Regions from separate parts of the Dyella sp. 2HG41-7 genome, predicted to be linked through region 3. Evidence: predicted binding sites of a transcription regulator. Region 3 holds the regulator's gene; each other region holds the start of a gene.
What was found. The regulator sigma-54, encoded in region 3, starts transcription at its own class of promoters, with help from an activator protein. The targets are predictions, from matches to a motif close to TGGCACGNGCNTTGC.

Region 1 (4,454 bases), 2.8 Mb from region 3:
TCTTGGCGTAATACACCGTGGCGGAGTGCGAGCCGCCTTGCGAGTCGTACACCGTCAAGCTCGACGCGTTGTTGTAGCTGTTCACGTCGGTCGGGCTGAACGGCGTGTCGATCGGCAGCGATGCGCCGGCCGGCAAGTTCGAGCTGATGGTGATGGTGCTGGTCGGCGTCGCCGCGCTTTGCGCGGTGTTCAACTGCAGATTGGTGAGTGTGCTGGTGTTGAAACCGCCGTTGGCATTGGGCGGATACACCTGCAGCATCGAACCGTCCGCCGTCACGACATTGCCGTTGGCGTTTTCATGGAACGCACCGTCGCGCGTGTATTGGTTGCCGGTGCCGTTGTTGACGACAAAGAAACCGTTGCCGCTGAGCGCCATGTCCAAGCTGCCGTTGGTGGTTTCCAAATCGCCCTGCCCGAACTGCTGCGCGACGTCGGTAAGTTCCGCACCGCTGCCGGTGGCGACCGAGCTCAGATTGAGACCTGTCACCGCATACACTTCGGAGAACTGCGCGGTCGAGCCTTTGAAGCCCACCGTGCCTGCGTTCGCGATGTTGTTGGAAATGACATTCAACTCGGACTGAGCCGCATTGATGCCACTAAGCGCCTGATTGAGAGCCATGCTTTATTCCTCTACGTAAGATGACGACGCGTGTGTTTGCCGTCAGTTGATCTGTGCGACCTGGCTTAGCGGCACGCCGCCGATGCCCGCCACTTGCAAATAGGTGCCGGTGCTGCTGCCGCCGTAGCCGACGCCGGTCACCGAACCGGCTACGTAGGTGGTAAGCGCGGCGGTGTTGCCGCCGTTGTTGGCCGAAATGGTGTAGCTGCCGTTGGCCACGGTATTGCCGCTGGCGTCTTTGCCGTTCCACGAGAACGGTGCGAGTCCAGATTGCTGCGTGCCGAGGTCGATGGTGTTGACGGTGTTGCCGTTGGCGTCTTTGATCGTGACAACGACATCGCCGGCGTTGGCGACATTCACGCCGCCACTGACGGCGCTGCCGCTGTAAGTGAGCGTGTTCGCCGGCACCAACACGTTGCGGCCGACCAGACTTGCGGAGCTCAACACTTGCGACGTCTGCATGCCGCTGTTCACGTTGCTGCTCATGCCTTGCAGACTGCTCTCGATGTTTTGCAACGAGCCGACCTGCGCGAACTGCGCAAGCTCGGAGGCCATCTGCGAGTTGTCCATCGGCTGCGTGGGATCTTGGCTGGTGAGCTGCGTGGTGAGCAGCTGCAGAAAATCCGACTGCGACATGGTCGTGCCGGACGGCGTGCTGGTCACCGTGCTGCCGGTCAGGCTCAAACCCGAGGCGGAAAGGTTGGTGCTTAAGCTGGAAACTGCGGACATGTGGAGACTCCGGATCAGCTGCCCAGATCAATCGTCTTGATCATGAGTTGCTTGGTGGTATTCATCACTTCCACGTTGTTCTGATACGAACGGGAAGCGGAAATCATGTTCACCAACTCGTCGATGGGATTGACGTTGGTGCCGTAGACATAACCGTTGGCGTCGGCCATCGGATTGCCGGGCTCGTAGTTGGTTTCGACCGGTTGCTGGCTTTCGGTGACGCCCATCATGCGCACACCGGTCGCGCCTTCTTCGGCGCCTTGCGAGGCGAGGCCGCCTTGCGCTTGCAGCACCGGCGCAAACAGCACTTCTTTCGCTTTGTACGCGGAGTCGGGACTGTTGCTGACGCTGTTGGCGTTGGCGAGGTTGCTGGCGACGGTATTGAGTCGCAGCGTTTCCGCGGCCATGCCGGAGCCGGCAGTATCGAAGATCTTCATCAGCGACATTAGCCTTGTCCTCCACCGTTGATGGCCAGGCGCAACGTTTGAATCTGACTGTTGATGAAGCTAAGGCTGGCTTGGTAATGCACCATGTTGCTGGCGAATGCGCCTTGCTCGACCTGCGCATCGACGGTGTTGCCGTCCATGCTCGGTTGCAGCGGTACGCGATACTTGAGCGCGTCGGCCGATTGCGTGGTCGTGTCGATCTGACCGGCTGTTGGCGTGCTCAATGCAAGCGATTGGCCATCGCCGCTGCCGCTGGCTTGCTGCAGCACTTGGCGAAAATCGACGTCGCGCGCCTGATAATTAGGCGTATCGGCGTTGGCAATGTTCGACGCAATCACTTCGGAACGGCGCTGCCAAACCTCCAGGGCCTGGCTACTTAAACCGAATGCGTTGTCGAGTGTGTTGCTCATGTCGGATTCCCCGCAGCGACGACTGCTTGCAGGGTGATGAGCAAGTTGTATGCCACGACTTGACAAGGCGGCCGAAACCGCATGGCGCGGCCATTTGCGGCCGCACGCGCGAAACTCGCGAACGCCGTCGCGACGTTATACCGGCGCGCCGGGACGGAATCCCGACATCACCTTTTCAGGCGAAACCCCGTCAATTTGTTGACGGGTCCATTAGCTCCAAGACGGTTTTAGCTAACAAGTCGGGCTGGAACTTCGCAATAAAGCGGTCGGCGCCCACGTCGCGCACCAGCGCTTCGTTGAACACACCACTTAATGAGCTGTGCAACACCACTTTGAGTTGGCGCAGCGCCGGCGTTTCGCGCACGGCGCGCGTGAGCGCGTAACCGTCGAGACGAGGCATTTCGATATCGGAAATCACCAGGCCGACTTGTTCGCTGCCGCCTTCCGTCGCGTCGTTGAGAAATTCCAGCGCTTCCTGGCCGTCTTGCGCGATCACGCATTCGACATTCAGGTGCTTGAGCACGGCGACGACACGCTGGCGAGCGACGGTGGAATCGTCAACGATGAGTACGCGCCTTTGCGCTGCCGGCCGGTGCTCGGCTTGATGCTGGATATGCGCCGAGACCTCCGCCGCGGCGCCGTCGATGCTGGCGAGTACCTGTTCCACATCGATCACGGCCATCAACTGGCCGTCGATGCGCGTCACTGCATTCACGCGATTGCCGAAACCCAGGGTGGTGGACGGTGCTTCCAACGATTCGCCGGTGCAATGCACGATGCGTTGGAAATCCGCCACCAGAAAGCCCTGCATAGAGCGGCTGAATTCGGTCACCACCAAGTGCGCCGTATCGTTATCGCCCAGGGGCGCATAGCCCATGGCCTGCGCCAAGTCGATGGCGGGGATGGTTTTTCCGCGGTAATCGAAGCTTCCGGCCAGCCATTCATGCATGCCCGGCAGCTTTTCCATCGGCGGCTTGCGCAAGACCTCGCGCACTTTGAACACGTTGATGCCGAACAGCTGCTTGTCGCCGAGGCGAAACAGCAGCATGGCCACACGATTGTGCCCGGCCAGACGGGTGTGACTTTCCACGCTGTCCAGCAATGCGGCGCCGCTCATGGGATTCCTGTGATGCGAAGTAAGACTTGGGGGTTATCGGCGTTCGCGGGGCCGACTTGAGATGTGCGACGCGGCGTCTGCGGTGGCACATCACTTGCTTCCTCAACTTTCGAACTTTTCCGCCGATGTTCGAATACCTATAAACGGAACTGCTTGTCTATGAGCCTCATCCGCAGCCAGCCCGTGGCCGCCCTTATCAATGCCGCCCTTGCCGGCGACGACGCCACCGTGGCGTCGTTGAGCCGCAAGCATCCTGCCGCGGCCAAGCTGCTCGCGCCCGTGTTTGCACGGTTGGCGCCGCGCGCGCCGGCGGCGGTCGCCTTGCAATCCCTGGAGCAGCAAAGTCTGGTGCTGACGCACTCACAGACGCTGCACCGCGAACAATCCTCGCTGGAGCAATCCATCGGCGAGACGCGCGACAGCGTCGGACAGTTGACGGACGGCAGCGCCGGCATGTCGACGACCCTGCAGCAGGCGCAAGGTGGCATCGACCAGGCCACCAAGGCGGGCGAACAAAGCTCGACCAACGTGAGCGAGCTCAACGGCCAGCTTCGCCTGCTGCGCAGCGCGCTGTCGGCGATGAATCAGAGCCAGAGCCAACTGACCGAACAAGTGGCGCAGATCCGCGCGCTGACCACCAGCGTGCAGGACATCGCGCATCAGACCAACCTGGTCGCCCTGAACGCCGCCATCGAAGCGGCGCGCGCGGGCGACGCCGGCCGCGGCTTTGCCGTGGTGGCCGACGAAGTGAAACAACTCGCCGAAAAAACTGCGCAGGCGACGGCGGAAATCGAAACCGTCACCAGCTCGATCGGCGAATTTTCGCTGCAAATGAACGGCAACGTGCAGCAGAGTTTGCAGCGCTTGGAACGCGCGCAGACCGGCGTCGCCGAAACCGAACGCAGCTTGCAGCAAGGTAGTAGCAGCTTGCAGGGCACGGGCGAACGCCTGCGCTCCCTGCGCGAAAATCAGGACGCCGTGCATGTGCGCGCCACCACGTTGAAGGCGACGCTCGGCGCGTTGCAGCGACGTGCATACGAAACGCGGCGTCACGGCGAAGCGCTTAGTCGCGCGGCCGCGCTCGCGCATCGTTCGTGCTTGAGCTGGCTGGAAGGCGAAAGCGGCAACGATAT
Region 2 (4,454 bases), 760 kb from region 3:
CGATTTGAGATTGAAGTAGTCGAGGAAGATGCGGGTGGTGCCGAACAATGCGGGTTTACCGGGGACGTCGCGGTGGCCGACGACGCGGACCCATTCGCGCTCTTCCAGGGTTTTGATGATGTTGGAGGAGACCACCACGCCGCGGATCTGCTCGATTTCCGGTCGTGTGATCGGCTGTCGATACGCGATCAGCGCCAAGGTTTCCAGCAAGGCGCGCGAGTATCGACTGGGTTTTTCCGTCCACATCCGCGAAACCCACGGATGGACGCCCTGACGCACCTGGTACCGGAAGCCGGTGCCGACTTCTTTCAGCTCCACGCCGCGACCGTTGCATTCCTCGGCCAGCGCTTCCAGCGCCATGGCGATGTGCGACCGGTCGACCTCGTCTTCATCGACGAACAGCTCGCCCAGTTGCGCCACGGTCAACGGTTGGCTGGCGGCCAGCAGTGCGGCTTCGATAATCGGTTTGAGTTGCTCGATCTGCATAGCCTTAGGATCGGGTGACCAAAATAGGGTGGTGCGTTTTTGATGTCGGCTGGCGTTATTCGCCGCCGGATGCTGCATTCCGTTCTTCGAAGGCGTCGTCGCCCGCGGCCACGTCGGCTTCTTCTTCGGCGGAGGATGCATTGGCTTTGACGTAGATCGCCGCCAGCGGTTCTTCCTGCACGATGTTGATCAGGAACTCCTTGGCCAGCTCCAGCATGGCCAGAAACGTGACCACGACGCCAAGTCGTCCTTCGGTGACGTCGAATAGCGATTCGAAGCGATGGAACTGATCGTCGTTCAACCGGCTCAGCAACTCGCCCATGCGTTGACGCACGCTCAGCGCTTCGCGCTTGATGGCGTGATGCCCGAACAATTCGGCCCGATGCATCACATCCTTGAGCGCCAGCAGCATTTCCTTGAGGTCGAGCGGCGGCGGCAGCTTGACCACGTTGCGCTCGCCGACATCGGCCTGCACGACCACCGTATCGCGTTCCAGGCGGGGCAGGGCGTCGATATCCTCGGCCGCCTTCTTGAAGCGTTCGTATTCCTGCAACCGACGCACCAGTTCGGCGCGGGGGTCTTCTTCCAGTCCTTCTTCCGATGGCGGACGCGGAAGCAGCAGTCGCGATTTGATTTCGCCCAGGATGGCGGCCATGAGCAAATACTCGGCGGCCAGCTCCAGGCGCATCGCATCGCGCATCATCTCGATGTATCCCATGTATTGCCGGGTAATTTCGGCGATCGGAATATCGAGAATGTCCAGGTTCTGCCGACGGATCAGGTAAAGCAGCAGATCCAGCGGTCCTTCGAACGCTTCCAGAATAACTTCCAGCGCGTCCGGTGGAATGTAAAGGTCCTGCGGCATCTGCAGGATCGGTTCGCCGCGCACGATCGCCAGCGGCATTTCCTGCTGCTGCGGAACCCCGGCGAACGCGTCGTGCGTTGCTTGTACAGGCTGAGACTCGGTTGGCTCAGTGCTCATCAATGCGTGTCATTGGCCTGCCCGGCGTGGGCTGGCGCTTCGTTCTGTTGACGATCAGAACCCTTCCTCCCGATACACGATCGAAGAAAGGGTCCATGCCTGGAATGCCCGGGTTCTTTGGGGCCACTCCCATGAAGCCAATCTGCGCAATGCCCAGCCGGGCTGCGGGTTCCCGCTTTTGCTGGCCCTGATGAAGCCACTCGGCGTGGTTCGGTCAGGCTGGCGGTCGCTGGGTGCCGGGTCGGTAATGGATACGATCAGGCGGAACCCGGCGTGACGGCGTTGGCGTCGCCCGCGATTCGTAAGGTCGGCTGAGTACATCGGGTGGAGGCCATTTCAACCGGGGATCCCGGCGATCTTCCATGCATGGCTCCACGCGCACGAACAGATTAGCGGCAGCGCCTCGGCATGTCCAGCGAGGGCTTCAGCTGCCATAGAGGGTAGTGAACAGACGCGTTCACGTTGCGGCAGCATGTGACCCATTGCGTCTGACGCAATGCACACGAAAACGTTCAATCGAGCCTAAAGTTAAGCGCTTTAAGATCGATATAGCCCTGGCATGTGGCTTGCTTCATGATATGCCCACACGAGGGGGACACCGGCAGGACTATGCTGGTTATAACGAAAAGCGGATCTGCTGCCGGCTCATTCCGACAGCGCACGCTGATCGGGCTGAGGCGTCGTCTTGGCGACGCATGCGGGAGAGGTAAAGCATGACGACAAAAGGTGACGATGCCATGGACGGTACCGACAAAGAGCATCTGCGTCCGGCGCGCATGCGCATCAAGACCACGGTGCTGATGAGTCAGGGCGACCGGTCGCATCCGACCGACCTTATCGATATCTCGGCCACCGGCGTGTTGCTGCGTCGCCCGCGCGACTGGGGCGGTCAGCCTGGGGAGAGCTGGGTGCTCGACATGATCTTCGGCGAGGATCTGCACATCCACCTGGAAGCGAAGGTGGCGCGCGTCTCCGAACGGCATATCGGCTTTGCCTATACGCACATCCCGGAAGACAAACAGGTGCCGCTTTGGAATCTGCTGGGCGGCTATGCCGACATCCTGGAGATGTGGCACGACGAGTAAATCGTCGAATCGGGGAATGGCGCATCCCATTCCCCGGGAAATCGATTAGCTGGCGACGGCCTGTTTCTTTTCGTCGCGCAATTCGCGCCGTAGAATTTTACCCACATTGCTCTTGGGCAGCGCATCGCGGAATTCGATCACCTTCGGCCGTTTGTAGCCGGTGAGGTTCTCGCGACAGAACTCTTTGAGTTGCTCGACCGTCAGGCTCGGGTCTTTGCGCACCACGAACAACTTCACCACTTCGCCGGAATGTTCGTCCGGCACGCCGATGGCGGCGACTTCGGCAACGCCCGGATGCTTCATGACGGTGTCTTCGATTTCGTTCGGATAGACGTTGAAGCCCGAGACGAGAATCATGTCCTTCTTGCGATCGACGATGTACACGTAGCCGTTTTCGTCCATCTTGGCGATATCGCCGGTGTGCAGCCAGCCGTCGTCGGTCAGCACTTTTGCGGTTTCGTCGGGGCGATTCCAATAACCCTTCATAACCTGCGGGCCATGCACCATCAGTTCGCCGACTTCGCCGATGGGCAAAGGCTGATTCTCTTCGGACCAGATGGCGACGTCAGTGGAAGAAATCGGCAAGCCGATCGAGCCGTTGTATTCCTTCAAATCCAACGGATTGATGCAGGCGGCCGGGGAGGTTTCGGTAAGCCCGTACGCTTCGGCCAAGGTGCAGCCGGTCACTTTTTTCCAGCGTTCGGCCACCGCGCGCTGCACGGCCATACCGCCGCCCAGGCTCAAACGCAGACTCGAAAAATCCACGCTCTCGAAACCCGGCGTATTGAGCAAGCCGTTGAACAAGGTATTGACGCCGGTAATGACCGAAAAATGCGAGTTGCGCAGCTCTTTGACAAAGGCAGGCATATCGCGCGGGTTGGTGATGAGAATGTTCAACCCGCCCAATCGCAGAAACACCAGACCGTTCGCGGTAAGCGAAAAGATGTGATACAGCGGCAGCGCGGTGATAACGATCTCGCGTCCCACTTTCAGATTCGCGCCGATCCACGCGCCGGCTTGCATCATGTTCGCCACCATATTGCCGTGGGTAAGCATGGCGCCCTTGGCCACACCGGTGGTGCCGCCGGTGTATTGCAGGAAAGCGATATCGTCGTGCGTGATGGAGGGCGCGGTCGGCGTGTACTTCGCGCCAATGGCGAGCGCATCGTTAAAGCGCACGGCGTGCGGCAGCGAATAAGGTGGCACCATCTTCTTGACGTGCTTGAGCACGAAGTTGATTGCCAACCCTTTCGCGCCGAGCAAATCGCCAAGACCCGTGGTCACGATGTGCTTGACGTGCGTTTCAGTCACGACTTGCTGCAGGGTCGCCGCGAAGTTGTCCAACACCACAATCGCCACCGCGCCCGAATCTTCGAGCTGATGCTTAAGCTCGCGCGCCGTGTACATGGGATTGGTGTTCACGATCACCATGCCAGCGCGCAGCGCGCCGAACAGCGCGATCGGATACTGCAAAACATTCGGCAGCATGATCGCAACGCGATCGCCCTTGGAAAGTTTCAGCTCGCCGGTCAGGTAGGCGGCGAATTGCCGGCTCAGCGCGTCGATTTGAGCGTAGGTCAGGCGCTTGCCGAAGCTCGAGAAAGCGTCGCGTTCCTGGTAGCGTTCAAACGCTTCTTCCAGTACGGCAACCACCGACGCGTACTGGGTGATGTCGATCTCTGCAGGTACGCCATCCGGATAATGACTCAGCCACGGACGCTGATTGCTCATGTTCGATCCCAAGCTCCATGAATACATGCCGTGGTGGCAAAGACGCGCATTCGGCATCATGCGGGCAAAGCATTGGAGCATACGCCAGCGTACAGCGGCAAGCCGCGACGCAGCGAGATGCGCAAGGGGAGTTCACAGGTGCGGACCATGACAAATCTGTCCCGACTTTC
Region 3 (4,454 bases):
CGATTCGCCAGGGCGAAGTGGTGGGCCTGCTCGGTCCCAACGGCGCCGGTAAAACCACCTGCTTCTACATGATCGTGGGTTTGATCGAAGCCGACGCCGGCTCCATCAAACTCGACAAGCGCGACATCACTGGCCTTCCCATGCATGCGCGCGCCAAACTTGGCATCGGTTATTTGCCGCAGGAAGCGTCCGTTTTCCGTCGTCTCAGCGTCGCCGACAACATCATGGCGGTGCTGGAATTGCGCGAAGGCTTGGATCAACGCAAGCGCGATGCCGAATTGGAAAGCTTGCTCGACGAACTGAAAATCGCGCACATCGCGACGCAAAAAGGCATCAGCCTGTCGGGCGGCGAACGTCGCCGTGTTGAAATTGCACGCGCCCTCGCCGCGCAGCCGCGTTACATGTTGCTGGACGAACCGTTCGCGGGCGTCGACCCGATTTCAGTCGGCGAAATCCAACGCATCGTGCGACATCTGAAGGAGCGCGGGATCGGTGTGCTGATCACCGATCACAACGTGCGCGAAACCCTGGGCATTTGCGATCGCGCCTACATCATGAACGAGGGCGAGGTGCTCTCGCGCGGCACGCCGGCGCATATTCTGGCGGACGAGCGGGTTCGCGAAGTGTATCTGGGCCGCGAATTCCGTTTGTAATACTCCAACTTCGCCGTCCGCACAAGTTGCAATTTGCGCCGCTTCACACCCACGGCACGGGCAGGTATTTCCGGCCATAGCAACTATGGCCGACACTCCGTCTAAGGGTTAGGATGAGGCCAAGGGATGCGCTGACTCATTCTACGTTGGTGGCATGATGTCCAGAAGGCTTGCAGGATGTGTTGCGCGGCGCAGGGAAGACTGGCCGTCTTTTCAAGCCGCGCGACGCAGCCTGCGAGCCTTCTGGACATCACCCTTCGGGCCGGTCCTGTCTGTTCGCAGATCACAGGGCCATCGGCGAAGGCAGACTGGCCGTCTGTCGAGACGATGGACCGAAGAGATGCGAACAGACAGGACCGGTGACACCTACGTAGAATGAGTCAGCGCATCCCACAACCCTTTCGCCAGGCATGAAACCAGGGCTTCAGTTCCGTCTAAATCAACAGCTGGCTCTTACGCCACAACTGCAACAGGCCATTCGCCTGCTGCAATTGTCGCAACTGGAGCTGGCTGCCGAGTTGCGTCAACTTGCCGAGAGCAATCCGCTGCTCGAGTTCGCCGAAGATGCATCGGAAGAACAAGACGAAACCGAAACCGATGGCGAATTCGAAAACGAATTCGATGCGCCGGTAACCGTCAGCAGCGATTCGGCATCGGGCAGCGACGGCAACGACGAGGCGCCGGATTGGGCGGAACCGGAAATGAGTTCCGACGAGCCGATCGATTTTTCGTCGTCCAACGGCAGCGGTAATTCGAACAATCGCGACGACGAAGGCATGGAACCGCAGAATGCGGCGCCCGAGTCGCTGCAGGAACATCTGCTGTGGCAACTTAATCTCACACCGATGGATCCACGCGCCAAGGCCATCGCCACGGTGCTGATCGACGCGCTTAACACCGACGGTTATTTGGAAGAAGGTCTCGATGCGGTGCTCGCGGCGCTTCCTCCGCACCTGAAAGCCACTCTCGAAGAAGTGGAAGCCGTACGCCGCCGATTGCAGCACTTCGACCCTGCCGGCGTGGCGAGCATCGACCTTCCCGATTGTCTTCGCGCTCAGCTGGAGCAGTTCGCGCCCAGCACGCCGCATCGGGACCTGGCGTTGCGCATCGTCGAAAACGAATTGGAACTCTTGGCGCGCAACGACATGGCCAAGCTCGCTCGCCGCCTGCACGCGACCGAGGAAGAAACCACCGGCGCCGCCTTGCTTATCCGCAGCCTGGACCCGCGTCCCGGCGCGGCGATGGACACCACGCCCGTCGAATACGTGGCGCCCGACGTCTACGCCCGCAAGGACGGCACGCGCTGGCGCGTGCTCCTGAACCCGGACAGCCAACCCAAGCTCAGCCTCAACCAGCATTACTGCAGTCTTATCGCCCAGGCGCGCAGCGACGACGCCAGCTGGATGCGCGGTCAACTGCAGGAAGCGCGCTGGCTGATTAAGAGTTTGGAGTCTCGTGCCGAAACACTCCTAAAGGTCGCCGACGCCATCGTGAGACGGCAAAGCGCCTTTCTGGACTACGGTCCGGAAGCCATGCAGCCGTTAGTGCTGCGTGAAGTGGCCGAGGAGGTGGGTATGCATGAGTCGACGATTTCACGTGTAACGACCCGCAAATACATTCACACGCCGCGCGGCACCTACGAGCTGAAGTATTTCTTTTCCAGCGGCGTGTCCACCGAGGACGGCGGCAGCGCATCGGCTACCGCCATTCAAGCGATGCTGCGCAAGCTGGTCGACAACGAAGACCCGCGCAAGCCGCTGTCCGATCAGGCGCTCGCCGAAGAGTTGCACGGCAAAGGCATTCAGGTAGCGCGCCGTACGGTGGCGAAATACCGAGAAATTCTGCGCATTCCCAGTTCCAGCGAGCGACAACGCAGCAGTTGAAGTCCGCACGCCCGAAAAATTTTTTCAGGGAACTTGTGGCTTCATGGAACGATCCCATTTTCAGGAGTAAGGTTTATTCAAAGTCTCTAGCTTCACGGTGCAACGATTGTTTCACGGCAATCCGCGCATCGATCAACGCCGCCACTGGCGGCCAGCTCTAGAAGGAGGCGCACCATGCAATTCCAACTCAGTGGTCAAAAGATCGACGTCACTCCCGCCCTGCGCAATCACGTGACAACCAAGCTCGATCGATTGACTCGCCTCGATGACCGCATCGTAAGCCTGAGCGTCGTACTCTCGGTCGACAAGCTTCAGCAACGTGCCGAGGGAACCGTCAAAGTCGTGGGCAGTACGCTGCACGCCGAAGCCACCGAGAACGATATGTACGCCTCTATAGACAATCTCTTCGACAAACTCGTCGATCAGCTGCGCCGTTACCGTGAAAAGCTGTGCGACAAACATCAACGCGAAGTACGCGAAATCCGACAATACGGCTGACACGCCCAGCCGTACCTATCCCTCTCTCCGACCGGAGAGAGGGATAGAACAAAAGGCCGCAAGACTGGAAATCGATGGATCTCGCCCTTATTTAGAAACGATCCGAACTTCAGTCATCTCCAACCGCCGCAAGCTCCCATTTCTCCCCAAAATCCTCGCCCCATAGCGGGACACGAGGCGGCGAAGCGACCCTTCAAGCCACCAAACTGGCACAATGTTCCCGCCGCCGCCCCGATGAGGCAGCCCTGCGGCAAAGGGAACATCCTTGGAACGGCTTACCGCACGACAACTCTTCGACGATATCCACGAGCGCATGGCGCTCCGGTGGGTGGCGGGCATGCGCGGCGAAATGCGCGTGCTGGAATACGGCTCCACGCCGGCGCGCCGTCCGTCGCTGGTGGGTTATCTCAACGTTATTTACCCGAACAAAATCCAGATTGTCGGCACGGAAGAACTGAGTTTTCTCGACAGCCTGGATTCGCGCCAACGTTGGGAAGTGATCCACAAAGCAGCCGCCACGCATCCTGTCGCATTTATCGTCACTAAAGATCAACCGATTCCCGCCGACTTGCGCGAAGTCGCCGAGGAAACCGATACGCCGCTTTGGATCAGCTCCAAGCGCGGTCACGAATTGCTGACGTGGATGCAATATCACCTCGCGCGCACGATGGCGCCGCGTCTAACGTTGCACGGCGTGTTGCTGGAAGTGTTTTCCATCGGCGTGCTGATTACCGGCGAAGCGGGTTCCGGCAAAAGCGAACTGGCGCTGGAACTGATCAGTCGCGGCCATCGACTGGTTGCCGACGATGCGCCCGAATTCACGCTGATCGCGCCGGATGTAATCGACGGCGCCTGTCCGGAATTGCTGCAAGATCTGTTGGAAGTGCGCGGCCTGGGCGTGCTCAACGTGCGCGAGATGTTCGGCCACACGTCGGTAAAGACGTCGAAATACTTGCGCCTGGTCATTCACCTCAAACCATTGCGCGACGGCGAAAATACGGATGCGCTGACGCGCCTCACCGGCGATGTCGGCCATCGCGAAATTTTCGATGTAAAGATGCCGATGATTACGTTGCCGGTCGCGCCCGGCCGCAACCTGGCGGTACTGGTCGAAGCGGCTGTGCGCAGCCATATGTTAAAGAGCAAGGGCATCGATCCTGCGACGAGCTTTATGGACCGCCAAGCCCATCAGATGCGCCGGCTCCCACCGTGGTGACCCCATGAGTCAATCTCAATACGAAGGCCTTATTTCCAACGACGATCCGAACGCCATTCATCTGGTCGTGCTTACCGGCATGTCCGGCGGCGGCAAAACGGTGGCGCTGCGCGCGCTGGAAGATCTCGAGTTCTACTGCGTCGACAACCTGCCGAGCGCGTTGCTGCCGCAGTTGGTCGAAGCGGCGACACGCGGCGACAGTCA
Region 4 (4,454 bases), 2.8 Mb from region 3:
GGAAGGACGCGGTTCCATCACCGCGTTCTACACCGTGCTGACCGAAGGCGACGATCATCGCCACGATCCCATCGCGGACGCCGCGCGTGCGATTCTGGACGGCCATATCGTGCTGTCGCGCGATCTCGCCGAAGCGGGCCACTATCCCGCCATCGATATCGAAGCCTCGATCAGCCGCGTGATGCCGGCGGTGGTGGCGAAAGAACAAATGCGCGCCGCGCAGCGTTTTCGTCAGGTTTATTCCGCTTATCGGCAGCGCCAGGATTTGATCGCCGTAGGCGCGTACCAGAAAGGTTCGGATGCGCAGGTCGACCAGGCCATCGCCATGTGGCCGCGCCTGACTCGATTCCTGCAACAGGAAGTCGACGAGCCGGTTGAACTGCGCACCGCGCAAGACCGATTGGGCTCGCTGACCGCGGAGATCGCGTAATGGCCTCGCGCTCGGAACGACTGCAACCCGCCGTAGACCAGGCGCAGCGCCGCCAGAAAGACGCATTGCAGCGCCTGGCCGAACAGCAGCAGAAACTCGCGCACGCCGAACAGCAGCTGGATGAGCTCAAGCGCTACCGCAACGATTACAAGCTTAGCGACGGCGGCCTGACGGTAAGCGCCTTGCTGAACCGTCAACAATTCGTCGACCGCATCGATCAGGCCATCGTGCAACAGAGCCGTTTGGTCGAGCGCATGCAGCGTCAAGTGGACGGCGCGCGTGATCGCTGGCTGCAGGCGCATGCACGCGAAAACGCGCTGGACACCGTGGTGGCGCGCTTGCGCAAGCAAGAAGACATGCGCGAACAACGACTTGAGCAAGCCGAAGTGGACGAGCGCATGCAGCACCGCAACCGCCGCACGAGCGCGCCGTGATGAAGCGCCGTGACGATATTCCGATTGCAAAACGCTGGCGCGCTTCTTGCTGCGTTGTTCGCAGTGCTATCCAAGCCAAATCATCGAGTATTCGCGCATGAGCGCCAGCCCGCTAACCGCACTTCCGATCGCGCCGCCCACGCAGGCGAGCAGCACGCCGCCGCCGAGCAGTCACAACCAGCACGGCCCGAGCTTTACGTCGCATCTGCAGAACGCGCAACACCAGCAGCAGGCCGCGTCGGATCAGAGCGCATCGCAGAATGGCGACGCGCAGCAAAACGATAGCAACAGCCAGACAACGAACACCCAGGCAAGCGCCGGCACAAGCAGCGACACCGCCAAACCGGGCACGGATACGACATTGCCTGCTTCGAGCAACGATACGAGCGACGACAGCGGCATCGACATCGGTCTCCCTGGCGTCGGCACGCTCGCCAGCGCGGTCTTGAGCCTGATCGACCATGCGACTAGCGGCGACACGCATGGCGACGCCAGCGCATCGACGAATGGCGCGACCGCCAAAGCCACGACGCCAGCGACGAAGCAGCCGGCCACGGCCGCAACGCCGATTGCGCCGCTCGCGCCCATCGTTCCCGTGCCGCTGCCGGTTGCGGCCACGGCCGCGACAACGACAACGAATGCAAACGGCAATGCGAACAACGCCGTCGGCGGCGTTTCTTCCAATGGCACGGCAGGCAACGGCCTCGCTGGCGCCATGACCGGGCTGCAGAAAGATTCGCTATCCGGTCCCGATTTCAGCGCAAGCGGCGCCAATGGCGGCGACGCGAATGCGGCGGCAACGGCACAAGCCTCGACCGACGCCACGGCGGCGACGCAAGGCGCGAATGACGTGACGCAAGCGTTGGCGGGCAGCATGGTTGCGGCGACGCACACCTTCGCGGCGGCGGCATCCGCCATCACCGATAACACCTCGCAAAGCACGGCCGGCCTGACCGCGCTGGGCAATCTCACGGCGACCGCGCCCGTCGTGCCTACCGGCACGAACGCAAGCGGCGCGCACAATCTCGGCGTGAACGCGCAGGTCGGTTCGTCCGGTTTCGCGAAAGAACTGGGACAACAAATTACCTGGCTCAGCGGGCAAGACATCAAGCAGGCGCAGATACGCCTGAACCCGCAGGATCTCGGCCCGCTCGACGTGAAAGTGAGCGTGGAGCACGGTCGCGTGGACGTGTCGTTTATGACGCAGCATCCCGCAGCGACCGCCGCCGTGCAGCAGGGATTGAGTCAGCTCAACCAGATGCTGAGCGGCCAGGGTTTGTCGCTCGGCCACGCCACCGTCGGTCAGCACGCGCAGCAGCAGTTCGGCGCGTCGCAGCAACAGCAAGCTTCGTATCAGGGTTCGGATGGCGCGGAAGAAACGGCCGAGTCGCCGGTCGCTGCGATCACCCAGGCGGCTGTGGGTCTGGTCGACGCGTTCGCCTGACGCCAACTACTTTCATCGCAAGCTCTCTCCTCGCTCCTTCCATTGCCCAATGGGGGAGCTTTTTTTTGCCCGCGCGGCGCGTCGTGCCCATGACGTAATCGCCACGCGTGTCACGCGACTGCATCCCGTCGCGCGTCAATAAAACGCCGCAGGGCGTCGTCACATATCGCGCAAAGCCCGCCGTTATGCGGTTTTCGGGTGTGGCACGCCGCTTGCTAAAACTCCCGTAGAAAAGTCCGCGTTGTCGCACGCGCGGCCTTATGTCTTTCACTGGAGTTGGGATTTTTTCATGGCTAACGACGAGGTTGTCGAAGAAGCATCGGGCGCTCCCGTCAAAAAGAAGCGCAGCGGCTTGATCATGGTGATTGGCGCGATCGTGCTGCTCGGCGCGGGTGGCGGTTTCATGTTCACGCGTTCGCACGGCGCGCAAGCGGCGGCGAAAGCGGAAGCACCCAAAACACCGGAGTTGTTCCTGCCGCTGGATCCCGCTTTCGTGGTCAATTTCCAGGACCAGGATTCCACCCGTTATCTGCAGGTGGGCGTGACCTTGATGACGCACGATCCGGCCGCCGTCCAGGCGATGAAAGACAGCGATCCGGTCATCCGCAATGCGCTGGTGATGTTGTTCAGCAGCCAGACCTACGCGGGCCTGAGCAATGTGGCCGGCAAGCAAAAGTTGCAGCAGGAAGCGTTGGACGACGTGCGCAAGATCGTGGCCGACAAGACCGGCAAGCCGGATGTCGACGCGTTGTATTTCACCAGCTTCGTGATGCAGTAACGGAGACCGTTCGATGAGCGACTTGCTCTCCCAGGAAGAAATCGACGCCCTGCTCAACGGCGTCGACGACGGCCAGATCGAAACCGAAAGCGATCTGCCGCCTCCGCCGGGTTCGGTGCTGGATTTCGATTTCACGCAGCAGGACCGCATTGTGCGCGGTCGCCTGCCGACGCTGGAAATGATCAACGATCGTTTCGCGCGCTTCTTCCGCACGCAGCTGTTCGGCGTGCTGCGCAAGACCTGCGAAGTGTCGGTGCTGGGCGTAAAGATGCAGAAGTTCAGCGAATACGTGCACGGCCTCGCCGTGCCCAGCAACCTGAACCTGATCAAGGTGAAGCCGCTGCGCGGCACCGCGCTGGCCGTGATGGAGCCGCGCCTGGTGTTCAGCGTGATCGACAACTTCTTCGGCGGCGACGGCCGTTATCACGCGCGCATCGAAGGTCGCGATTTCACGCCCACCGAAAATCGCGTGATCCAGATCTTGCTCAACGAAGTGTTCATTTCGATGGTCGAGGCGTGGGCGCCTGCGATGCATGTGCAATTCGAATTCATCAACTCCGAAATCAATCCGCAGTTCGCCAACATCGTCAGCCCGACCGAAACGGTGGTCGTGTCGCGCTTCCATGTGGAGCTCGACGGCGGTGGCGGCGAAGTGCATCTCACCTTGCCGTACGCGATGGTGGAGCCGATCCGCACCATGCTCGACGCCGGCGTGCAGAGCGATCGCATGGGCGAGCGCGACGAGCGCTGGATCCATTGCCTGCACGATGAAGTGCTGGATGCGGAAGTCGAAGTCAGTTCGCTGTTGCTGGAAACCGATATCAGCATCGGCGAGTTCCTCGGGCTGCGCATCGGCGATGTGATCCCGGTCAATCTGCCTGATATCACCACTGTGTTCGCCGAAGACGTTCCGATTTTTCGCGGGCAATACGGTCAATCCAACGGCCGTTACGCCGTACGTTACAAAACTGCGGCCGGACGTCGCGCGCCGCTTCCCAATCTCGAATTCACTCAAGACAAAAACGTATGAACCAGAGCATCGACGCCCTCCATGGCGCATCCAAAAACGGCGAGCAACCGCTTGAGTTCGGTACCTTGAACGAGGCCGGCGGCGACAAGGCCGATGTCAGCCTGGACATGATTCTCGATGTGCCCGTGACGCTGGCGATGGAAGTCGGCCGCACGCGCATCAGCATCCGCAATCTGTTGCAGCTCAACCAAGGTTCGGTCGTCGAACTCGATCGCGCAGCCGGCGAACCGCTGGACGTGTTCGTCAACGGCACGCTGGTCGCGCACGGCGAAGTGGTGGTGATCAACGAAAAGTTCGGCATTCGCCTGACCGACGTGATCAGCCCCGCGGAACGAGTG

Region 1: flgB (flagellar basal body rod protein FlgB) is a predicted target of sigma-54. The motif match lies at 2,245-2,259, and genes of this name have one in related genera.
Region 2: L0U79_RS13365 (PilZ domain-containing protein) is a predicted target of sigma-54. The motif match lies at 2,024-2,038, and genes of this name have one in related genera.
Region 4: L0U79_RS04490 (flagellar basal body-associated FliL family protein) is a predicted target of sigma-54. The motif match lies at 2,510-2,524, and genes of this name have one in related genera.

Annotation. Positions count from the first base shown of each region.
Region 1 is NZ_JAJEJV010000004.1:640,517-644,970, reverse strand. It holds gene L0U79_RS04310 (flagellar hook protein FlgE) at 1-619, opposite strand, end outside; gene L0U79_RS04305 (FlgD immunoglobulin-like domain containing protein) at 662-1,348, opposite strand; gene flgC (flagellar basal body rod protein FlgC) at 1,363-1,794, opposite strand; gene flgB (flagellar basal body rod protein FlgB) at 1,794-2,204, opposite strand; gene L0U79_RS04290 (chemotaxis protein) at 2,395-3,321, opposite strand; gene L0U79_RS04285 (methyl-accepting chemotaxis protein) at 3,481-4,454, shown strand, end outside.
Region 2 is NZ_JAJEJV010000004.1:2,698,359-2,702,812, reverse strand. It holds gene scpB (SMC-Scp complex subunit ScpB) at 1-486, opposite strand, end outside; gene L0U79_RS13370 (ScpA family protein) at 542-1,390, opposite strand; gene L0U79_RS13365 (PilZ domain-containing protein) at 2,182-2,553, shown strand; gene L0U79_RS13360 (long-chain-fatty-acid--CoA ligase) at 2,599-4,284, opposite strand; gene L0U79_RS13355 (hypothetical protein) at 4,432-4,454, shown strand, end outside.
Region 3 is NZ_JAJEJV010000004.1:3,456,366-3,460,819, forward strand. It holds gene lptB (LPS export ABC transporter ATP-binding protein) at 1-653, shown strand, start outside; gene L0U79_RS17090 (RNA polymerase factor sigma-54) at 1,064-2,536, shown strand; gene raiA (ribosome-associated translation inhibitor RaiA) at 2,711-3,034, shown strand; gene hprK (HPr(Ser) kinase/phosphatase) at 3,300-4,250, shown strand; gene rapZ (RNase adapter RapZ) at 4,255-4,454, shown strand, end outside.
Region 4 is NZ_JAJEJV010000004.1:680,560-685,013, forward strand. It holds gene fliI (flagellar protein export ATPase FliI) at 1-430, shown strand, start outside; gene fliJ (flagellar export protein FliJ) at 430-864, shown strand; gene L0U79_RS04485 (flagellar hook-length control protein FliK) at 962-2,308, shown strand; gene L0U79_RS04490 (flagellar basal body-associated FliL family protein) at 2,598-3,086, shown strand; gene fliM (flagellar motor switch protein FliM) at 3,100-4,116, shown strand; gene fliN (flagellar motor switch protein FliN) at 4,113-4,454, shown strand, end outside.